Regions from separate parts of the Streptomyces sp. ATCC 21386 genome, predicted to be linked through region 3. Evidence: riboswitches for the same ligand, from Rfam matches in the RefSeq annotation. Region 3 holds a riboswitch; each other region holds the start of a gene.
What was found. Region 3 has a riboswitch for cobalamin ahead of GWK25_RS21645 (energy-coupling factor ABC transporter permease). Riboswitches for the same ligand answer to the same signal wherever they lie in the genome.

Region 1: another riboswitch for cobalamin. It lies ahead of GWK25_RS11525 (CoA-acylating methylmalonate-semialdehyde dehydrogenase); the one in region 3 lies ahead of GWK25_RS21645 (energy-coupling factor ABC transporter permease).
Region 2: another riboswitch for cobalamin. It lies ahead of GWK25_RS29345 (cobalamin biosynthesis protein); the one in region 3 lies ahead of GWK25_RS21645 (energy-coupling factor ABC transporter permease).

What each region holds. Positions count from the first base shown of each region.
Region 1 covers NZ_JAAVVL010000001.1:2,626,470-2,629,732, forward strand. The annotation lists gene GWK25_RS11515 (class I SAM-dependent methyltransferase) at 1-279, shown strand, start outside; gene GWK25_RS11520 (YaaC family protein) at 328-1,377, opposite strand; cobalamin riboswitch at 1,536-1,730, shown strand; gene GWK25_RS11525 (CoA-acylating methylmalonate-semialdehyde dehydrogenase) at 1,962-3,263, shown strand, end outside.
Region 2 covers NZ_JAAVVL010000001.1:6,829,420-6,832,682, reverse strand. The annotation lists gene GWK25_RS29350 (cobyric acid synthase) at 1-1,024, opposite strand, end outside; gene GWK25_RS29345 (cobalamin biosynthesis protein) at 1,021-1,962, opposite strand; cobalamin riboswitch at 2,063-2,195, opposite strand; gene GWK25_RS29340 (DUF397 domain-containing protein) at 2,440-2,646, shown strand; gene GWK25_RS29335 (hypothetical protein) at 2,677-2,988, shown strand; gene GWK25_RS29330 (hypothetical protein) at 2,918-3,263, opposite strand, start outside.
Region 3 covers NZ_JAAVVL010000001.1:5,075,457-5,078,719, reverse strand. The annotation lists gene GWK25_RS21655 (MFS transporter) at 1-339, shown strand, start outside; partial or broken gene GWK25_RS21650 (HoxN/HupN/NixA family nickel/cobalt transporter) at 384-725, opposite strand; cobalamin riboswitch at 832-1,037, shown strand; gene GWK25_RS21645 (energy-coupling factor ABC transporter permease) at 1,067-1,786, shown strand; gene GWK25_RS21640 (energy-coupling factor ABC transporter substrate-binding protein) at 1,783-2,304, shown strand; gene cbiQ (cobalt ECF transporter T component CbiQ) at 2,310-3,065, shown strand; gene GWK25_RS21630 (energy-coupling factor ABC transporter ATP-binding protein) at 3,067-3,263, shown strand, end outside.

The sequences.
Region 1 (3,263 bases), 2.4 Mb from region 3:
GTCGTCTCCACCACCCATCCCACTGCTGACTGGACCTACTTCGGCGGCTCCTATTTCGCGGATGAACGGGTGAAACTGCCGTTCGGGGACGAATTCGAGATCAGTTACTGGCAGATGACTCTGGAGAAGTTCCTCGGAGAGCTTCTCGGAGCCGGATTCATGCTGGAGGAGCTGACGGAACCGCGCGCCACGCCGGAGGCCCGGCTCGTCGATCCCCGCCGGTACGACAAGACCCATCGACAACCGACCTTCCTGGCCGTGAGGCTCCGCTGCCCGTAACCCGACATCGCTTCCACGCGACCTGCCCCGGCATCGTCCTTTTCGGCGTCAGAAAGCGATCGGTTTGGCCAGCAACAAAAGATCTTGATCCAGCCCTTCGAGTACCAGGTGAGGAACCACTTCGAGGGCGACGTCCAGGGCGTACTCCAGTGCCGCCGCGCTGCGCGATCTGTCCACATCCAGCGCCTCGGACCATTTGCGTGGTTGGTAGCGCGCCAGCATCGAGAAGGTGTAGAGGAGCAGCCACCATGACATGAGGGGCGTAGGGGGCGTCTTGCCGGGCTCCAGGGTGGGTCTGAGATACCGGTCCGCGACGAAGCGGTACTGAGGCGCCCTCGCGTCGAAGAAGCTGTCGATCTCTGCCGCCTCCATGCCGTTTCTGGGCGCCGGCCAGCAGAATTCGACGGTGAACCGGCCGGGGCGAATCTGTCGGAAGGAGTCTGCGGCGCTACCCAAGAGCTGTCCGCCGTTGAGCCCCGGGTACTTGGGGAGGAAGTCCTCCAGCCAGGCTTTCCTGTCCTGCGGTTCGGGGAGGTCGTTGTTCACGCAGACCGTTGCACTCAGGTACTCGACCGCCTTTGCCGGCCGGGGTGCAGCTCTGCCCATGCGGGGCTGGACGACTGGGCGGCTGTCGGCGATGAGAGTGACGGCTGGGGCGGTCGTCAGCCCAGTGATCGGTACTTCGGCGAGTTCGGGAATCGAGTTCCACAAGGATCCGATACTGATCGCATTCTCTGTTCGTGGCGATCCGGTGGCGTCGGACACTGCTTGGAACGCGCCCGAACCGTCAGGTCGTACCGAGACATCAGGGATGGCCGACTCCATGTTGAGAGCCTTCAGGCCGTGCTTGTTGAAGGTCCATGTGCCCGGTACATGCGCGGCTGCCATTGCGAGTCCGGCTTGGACGAGGCCGTAGTACAGGTTGATCGGACGCGTGGCGGCGGAGACGACCCGCGCCGCGTGCAACTGCTCCTCGAACTGCTGCAGGGCGGCGGCGAAGGTGTGCCTCCTGGACGCCGAGTCCTTGAGCAGTGTCTTGTCCAGCAGGCTCGTCCGGCGGTGCCGCAGCGCTACCCGGACCAGTGTTGTCCCGTCCATGCCCCCGCCTTCCCAGGTGTCTCACGTGCCGGACAGTGTGCCTTGGAAAGGGCAGGTCGGCACGAGATCAGTGGGATGTCGGCCCATCGAGCTGATGAAGTACGGGCGAGCCGTTCGCTTGTCTCGTGCTCATGGCCCGGCGCGCGGGCTGGATTTACTAGGACGTCCAACTATATAGTCGTGAGCGTAGGCCCGCGGTGCAGGGAAGCCGGTGTGATTCCGGCACGGTCCCGCCACTGTGACCGGGGAGTACGCCGTCGAGCAGGACGCCACTGGCGAGCAGGATGTCGGGAAGGCGGACGGCGCGCGCTGATCCGGGAGTCAGGATACCGGCCGTGGGATTTGTTCCGTGTTGTCCACGAGGATGGAGCTGACACGCATGGCACCGGTGTGCGTTCACGATCCCAGCGAGGCTCGACCGCCCGTTCGCGCTGGTCTTTTCCGGCACTCCACCGTCAGGGACTGACGGCCTTTCGCCATACGCGATCTCGCGCCGCCCCCGCACGCCTCCGGACACCCTCGTGTCCCTCCGCGCGCGGAGCAACTGGCGCGCCATCCGGATCACCTGACGAGAGCAGGCACCCATGGTCCGCGTACAAGACCGCGCCCCCGTGCGCGAGTTGACCCACTTCATCGGCGGCAAGCACACCCCGGGAACCTCGGGGTCCTACGGCGATGTGTACGACCCCAACACCGGCGAGGTCCAGGGCCTCGTGCCCCTCGCGAACCGTGCCGAGACCGAGGCGGCCATCGCCGACGCCGCCCGTGCCCAGCAGGAATGGGGCGCATGGAATCCGCAGCGCCGCGCCCGCGTCCTCCTCCGCTTCCTCCAGCTCGTCGAGCAGGAGAAGGACGCGCTGGCCCGGCTGCTGTCGTCCGAGCACGGCAAGACGGTCGCCGACGCGCACGGCGACCTCCAGCGCGGCCTCGAAGTCGTCGAGTTCGCGGCCGGCATCCCGCACCTGCTCAAAGGGGAGTTCACCGACAACGCCGGGACCGGCATCGACGTGCACTCACTGCGCGCGCCGCTCGGCGTGGTCGCCGGGATCACCCCGTTCAACTTCCCCGCGATGATCCCCCTGTGGAAGGCCGCTCCGGCCCTGGCCTGCGGAAACGCCTTCATCCTCAAGCCGTCGGAGCGGGATCCGTCACTCCCGCTCCGGCTCGCCGAACTCTTCCTCGAAGCGGGCCTGCCGCCCGGCGTCCTCAACGTCGTCAACGGCGCCCGCGAGGCCGTCGACACCCTGCTGGAAGACCCGCGTGTCGCCGCCCTCGGCTTTGTCGGCTCCACCCCGGTCGCCGCGCACGTCTACGCCACCGCCGCCGCCCAGGGCAAGCGCGCCCAGTGCTTCGGCGGCGCCAAGAACCACATGATCGTGATGCCGGACGCCGACCTCGACCAGGCCGTCGACGCACTGATCGGCGCCGGGTACGGCTCGGCGGGGGAGCGCTGCATGGCGATCTCTGTAGCCGTCCCGGTCGGCGAGGACACCGCCGACGCGCTCGTGGCCCGCCTGAAGGAGCGCGTCGGCTCGCTGCGGATCGGCCGCAGCGACGACCCCGAAGCGGACTTCGGACCCCTGGTCGGCAGGGACGCCCTCGACCGGGTGCGCTCCTACGTCGACCTCGGAGTCGAGGAGGGCGCCGAACTCGTCGTCGACGGAAGGGACTTCACCCTGCCCGGACACGAGAACGGTTTCTTCGCCGGAGCCTCGCTCTTCGACCGGGTCACCCCGGCCATGCGCATCTACCAGGAGGAGATCTTCGGCCCGGTCCTCTCCGTGGTCCGCGCGACCGACTACGAGGAGGCGCTGCGCCTGCCGAGTGAGCACGTCTACGGCAACGGCGTGGCCATCTTCACCCGGGACGGCGACACCGCCCGCGAC
Region 2 (3,263 bases), 1.8 Mb from region 3:
CGCAGATGCCGAGGACCGGCCGCCCCTCGGCGGCCCGGCGCAGCAGCGCCTCGGCGAGTCCCCGTTCCCGCAGCCACTCCAGTGCCCGGACCGTGCCCCGGGTCCCCGGGACGACGACGAGATCGGCGTCGGCGAGCTCCTCGGCCCGGTCCACGAACCGCACCACGACACCGGGTTCGGCGGCGAGCGCGTCCACATCGGTGAAGTTGGACATCAGCGGAACCGCGCACACGGCGACCCGCAGCACGTCCTCCCCGACGGGCGGCGCGACGTTCGACTCCCGCACCGTCCCCCGCAGCGAGACCCGCAGCCCGTCCTCCTCGTCGATGCCGAGCCCGTGCCGGAACGGCAGCACCCCGTACGTCCGCCGGCCGGTGAGCCCGTGCAGCATGTCCAGCCCCGGCTCCAACAGGGAGACGTCGCCCCGGAACTTGTTGACGAGGAACCCGGCGACGAGGGCCTGGTCCTCGGGGGAGAGCAGCGCGACGGTCCCGAAGAACGACGCGAACACCCCACCGCGGTCGATGTCGCCGACCACGAGCACGGGCAGCCCGGCGTTCCGGGCGATCCCCATGTTGACGATGTCGGTCCGCCGCAGATTGATCTCGGCCGGAGAGCCGGCCCCCTCGCAGATCACCGCGTCATACGTGCCCCGCAGCTCGGTGAGACAGTCCAACACGGTCCCGAGCAGCCGCTGTTGCCGCCCGCCGTGATAGCCGCGCGCACTCATCTCGCCCACGGGCTTCCCCAGCAGCACCACCTGACTGCTGCGCTCGCCCCCGGGCTTGAGCAGCACGGGGTTCATGAGCGCGGTGGGCTCCACCCGGCAGGCCTGGGCCTGCATGGCCTGCGCCCGCCCGATCTCGGCTCCCTCCTTCGTCACGAAGGAGTTGAGCGACATGTTCTGCGCCTTGAACGGCGCGACCTTGACGCCCCGGCGCACCAGCCACCGGCAGATCCCGGCGGTGACCACGCTCTTGCCGGCGTCGGAGGTCGTCCCGGCGACCAACAGCCCGCCACTCATCCCCGACTCCTCGACCGCAGCAGCGACACACCCGCACCGATCCCCAGAGCCAGCCATCCGACCCGCCGGGACAACCGCACGGCCCGCTCGATGTCGCCCACGGCGACGGCGCGTCCCTCCCCATTGAGCACAGGCCGGTGCTCGACCCGCCCCCCGTACGACAACGTGCCCCCCATCCGCACTCCGAGCGCCCCCGCGAACGACGCCTCCACGGGCCCCGCGTTGGGACTCGGATGCCTGTGCGCGTCCGCGCGCCAGGCCCGTACCGCCCCCCGGGCGTCCCCGCCGGAGGCCGCGGCCAGCACCGCCGTCAGCCGTGCCCCCGGCCACCCCACCACGTCGTCCAGCCGCGCGGAGGCCCAGCCGAACCGCCGGTACCGCTCGGACCGGTGTCCGACCATGGCGTCCAGCGTGTTGACGGCCCGGAACCCCAGCAGCCCGGGCACACCCGCGACGGCTCCCCACACGAGCGCCCCGACCACCGCGTCCGACGTGTTCTCGGCGACGGACTCCACGACCGCCCGCGCGATCCCGTCCGCGTCCAGCGCCTGAGGGTCCCGCCCGCACAGATGCGGCAGGCGGTCCCGCGCGCCGTCGACGTCCCCCGCCTCCAGGGACCGCCCGATCGCCCGGGCCTCCCGCCCGAGTGAAGTCCCCCCGACGACGGCCCAGGTGGCGGCGGCGGTCAACGCGACGGAGGCGGCACGCGAGGGGCGTACGGCGGACGAGGCGACGGCCCCGAGCGTCACGGCGCCACCCGCGCACACGGCGGTGTGCAGCGCGCCCCACCCCCGGTGGTCCCGCCACAACACCCGCTCCACGGCGCCGGCGGCCCGCCCGAACGCGGCGACCGGATGCCCCCGGCGAGGATCACCGAGCAGCAGGTCACCGAGGATTCCGGCGGTGGCGCCGTACGCGAACACGCGGTCGGCACGCACCGGTTCAGCCGATCGCGAGGTCGGACGAGGGACCGGTACAGGCACTCAGGCGGCAGCCGCGCATGGCGATATGTCCTCACTCAGGGTGTCCACGCCCTGGTTCGACGAGACCGACGGCGAGAGTTCCTGGCTCCCGGGAGGTTCTTCCCCGGTGACAGTGGCGGGACCGCGCCGGAATCGCACCGGCTTCCTCTCCTGCCGTCGTACATGGCCCCGGCAGTCCACCACGCTCCCGGAAGACCCGTCAACTTGCTGTTGACCTGCGGCGCAGGGGTGTGCTCAGCCCCACATCGCTGAAATATCGCCAGACGCCCGAATCGGCTCTTTCTGCGCTCTTCTCCGATACCCAGGCTGGGAACACTTGAGGGAACGGCAGTACGAAAGCACCGCACCCACGCGGAGGCGGGACACTACGCTCGGGTCGTCGCGGTGGACGCCGTGTCGGTGCGCTGACTCTTGGGCTTGGAGGAGGTCGGTGTGATCGGCAGGGAGTCGTCGGCACGGGTGTGGGTCAGGAGCAGCTACTCCGACAACGGGGGCGACTGCGTGGAAGTGGCCGCCGGGCACCGGCGCGTCATGGTCCGTGACTCGAACGGGAATCGTGACGCGCTGCTCGTCTTTCGCTACGCGGCGTGGTGTGGTTTTCTGGCGGGGCTTGTGGACCCGGGAGCGGGCGGATCGTGAAGATCCGCTCGGGGGACGGGAGGTGCACACATGGGAGACCGAGCGAAGGAGACCGCCTCGGCGCGCCTGCGGAAGCCGGGCGTCTGGCGGCAACGGGTGACGGCGGCTGCCCCACTGGCGCTGTTCTGCTCCGTGATGGGCGTGCTGTCCGTCGGAGTGGGCGCCCTGGCCGCGCTGCTGGTCCCGGGCGGTGAGGTGCGTGCTCTGGTCTGGCTGGTGGTGACCGTGCTCGGTGCCGCCGGGGCCGGCCTGTGGTGGGGGCTCACCCCGGTCACGGAACGGCTCCGGGTCCTGAACCGGGCGCTGGGGGAGGCTCGGCCCCGGCGGCCGCACCACCGCTGACGGCGCCGTTGCGGGAGTCGGCTGAGCGGTGGCGCAGGAGCCTGCCCAGCCATGCGCCGAGGGCGGTGACGAGGGCCGCACCGACCGCGCCGATCACCGCCGAGCCGAGCGGCGACACCCCGCCCAGCGGAAGGCCCGGACCGAATCGGGTGGCGACCGAGATGCTGAACAGCAGGACGCTGCCGCACGCCGTGCCGAGCAACAGCCGCACGGACAGCAGCCGGACGGCTCCCGCCACCCGGGCGCTCTCGACCTGGATCAGGGCCTCCGCCCAC
Region 3 (3,263 bases):
ACTCCGGCCGGGCGTCTCGTCCGCCGCTCGGTGGCGCCCGGGGAGCGTACGGCCGCGTTCGCCGCCCAGTTCTCCCTCTCGCACGGCTGCTGGCTGGTGACGTATCCGCTGGCCGGATGGCTGGGGGCTGCGGCCGGGCTGAACTGGGCGGTGCTCGCCCTGGGCTCGCTCGCGCTGGGCGCGGCGCTGACGGCCGTACGGCTGTGGCCGGCGTCGTCGACGTCCCACGTGCACGCCGGGCTGCCCTCCGGTCACCCCCATCTGGTGGGCGCCCGACACGTCCGGGCCGGGTGGCGGCACAGCCACGGCCATCTCGCGGACGGGCTGCACGCGCACTGACGGGCTGCACGCGTACCAGGGTGTGGGCCGTGGTGCGGCGGCCAGCCGGTCGTCCACTTCTGCTCGATCCGCGCGAACCGCCAGACCAGCAGGGCGACCGCCCAGGTGACGAGGAAGAGGCCGACGACGGCATAGCCGACGGTGTTGAGGTCGAGGCCGGCGACCCGGTACCAGAAGGTGCCGTGCAGAGGGGCCTTCTCGGCGACGAGGCCGAGGAGTTCGACCGAGCCGATGACGAGGGCGACGGCCACGGACAGGCCCGTGACGGTGAGGCTGTAGTAGACCTTGCGGACCGGTTGGGAGAACGCCCAGCCGTAGGCGAAGTTCATGAACGAGCCGTCCACGGTGTCGAGGAGCGACGTCCCGGCCGCGAACAGGACGGGCAGGGCCGTCGGTCAGGCCGCGAGCTCCCACCGACGCGCGAGGCGTGCGCCGGAGCGTGCGCCCGGGTGTGAGCTGTCGCACGGCGCCCGCGCACCCCTCGCCTCCGCTTGTCAGCGTCCTTGTCGGGGCACTACTGTCACCACGCCTTGGTGAACGGGAAATCCGGTGTGATGCCGGTGCGGCCCTCGCCACTGTGATCGGGAAGTCCGGCTCCGGTCCTCACGGACAGCCACTGGGTCTTCGGACCCGGGAAGGCGGAGCACGGGCGGTGTCACCCGTAAGCCAGGAGACCGGCCAAGGCGCGTCAACCATCCACGAGGTGCTGGAGAGGGTCTGCTGAGCCATGCACATAGCCGAGGGTTTCCTTCCTCCGGCGCACGCGATCGCCTGGGGCGTCGCGTCCGCGCCGTTCGTCGTCCACGGAGTACGGGCACTCACCCGTGAGGTCAGGGAGCACCCCGAGAGCACGCTGCTGCTCGGTGCCTCGGGTGCCTTCACCTTCGTCCTGTCCGCGCTGAAGCTGCCGTCGGTCACCGGGAGTTGCTCCCACCCCACCGGCACCGGTCTCGGCGCCATCCTGTTCCGGCCGCCGATCATGGCGGTCCTCGGCACCATCACCCTGCTCTTCCAGGCCCTGTTGCTCGCCCACGGGGGTCTGACCACGCTCGGTGCCAACGTCTTCTCCATGGCGATCGCCGGCCCCTGGGCGGGGTACGGCGTCTACCGGCTGCTGCGACGCTTCGGCGTGCCGCTGATGGTGACGGTGTTCTTCGGCGCGTTCGTCGCCGACCTGGTCACCTACTGCGCCACCAGCCTGCAGTTGGCGCTCGCCTTCCCCGACCCGAGCAGCGGCTTCCTGGGCGCGCTCGGCAAGTTCGGCTCCATCTTCGCGGTCACCCAGATCCCGCTCGCGGTCAGCGAGGGTCTGCTCACCGTGCTGGTGATGCGCCTGCTGGTGCAGTCGAGCAAGGGCGAACTCACCCGGCTCGGTGTGCTCCTGACCGACCGGCGGAGCCGCGCCGGTGCCGGGACGGAGAACGAGACCGAGGCGGTGGCCCGATGAGCCGGAACACGAAGATCAACGTACTGCTGCTGCTCGTCGTGGCGGCGCTCGCGGTCCTGCCGCTGGCCCTCGGCCTCGGCGACCACAAGGAGCAGCCGTTCTCGGGCGCCGACGGCGAGGCGGAGACGGCGATCACCGAGATCGAGCCGGACTACGAGCCGTGGTTCTCCCCTCTCTACGAACCGCCTTCCGGCGAGATCGAGTCGGCGCTCTTCTCCCTCCAGGCCGCCCTCGGCGCGGGCGTCCTCGCCTACTACTTCGGCGTCCGGCGGGGCCGGCGCCAGGGCGAGGCCCGGGCGCGGGCCCTGCTGGACGCGGCCGGGGAGGCCGACAAGGCTGCGCAGAAGCCGGTGGACGCGACCGTAGCGGCCCCGACCGCGAGCGCGTCCGGCCCGGCGGCGCATGTGCCGGCGGCCGCGGTGGCGAAGGGCGCGTCGGGGGCGTCCGGCGCCTCCGACCCGACCGGCGACGCAGGCTCCTCCAGCCGCTCCGGGGCCGACCCGGCCGGGCGGGGCTGACCCGGGTGCTGCCGATCGACGCGGCGGCGCACAGCAGTCGCTGGCGCCGCCGTCATCCCGTGGACAAGGCCGTCCTCGGGCTCGGCCTCACCGTGCTCGCGATCTCCCTGCCGCCCTGGCCGGGCGCGGCCCTGGTGCTGCTGACCTCGCTCGTCGTGCTGCTGGGCCCCGCGGGCGTGCCCGGCCGTCGGCTGTGGCGGGCCTACCGGGTGCCGCTGGGCTTCTGCGTGACCGGCGCGCTGCCGCTGCTCGTCCAGGTGGGCGGGCCGGACGGGTTCGTCACCCCGGCCGACGGCGGAGCGGTCCGCGCCGGGGAGTTGCTGCTGCGTACCTCGGCCGCCTCCCTCGGCGTCCTCCTGTTCGCCTTCACCACCCCGATGTCGGACCTGCTGCCCCGGCTGGTCCGGGCCGGGGTGCCCGCGCCGGTCGTGGACGTGGCGCTGGTGACGTACCGGATGAGCTTCCTCCTCCTGGACTCGGTGCGCCGGATCCGGGAGGCGCAGGCGGCGCGGCTGGGGCACACCACCCGGGCCGCCACCTGGCGTTCCCTGGCCGGGCTCGGCGCCACCGCGTTCGTCCGGGCCTTCGACCGGGCGGCGCGGTTGCAGACCGGGCTCGCCGGGCGCGGGTACGACGGCACCCTGCGCGTCCTGGTGCCCGAGGCCCGGGTGTCCGTGCGATTCACCATGGCCAGTGCCGCGCTGCTGGCGGCCGTGGCCGCCCTCACCCTCGTACTGGATTCGTCCTGGAAAGGCCGCTGACATGAGCGAGCCCGTACTCGTCGCCCTGCGGGGCGCGTCGTTCGCGTACGAGGACGGACCGCCCGTGCTCAGCGAACTCGACTTCGAGGTGCGCGCGGGGCGCGCGCTCGCCCTGCTGGGCCGCAACGGCAGCGGCAAGACGACGCTGATGCGCCTGCTCAGCGGCGGACTGCGGCCCCACTCGGGCGAGTTGACGGT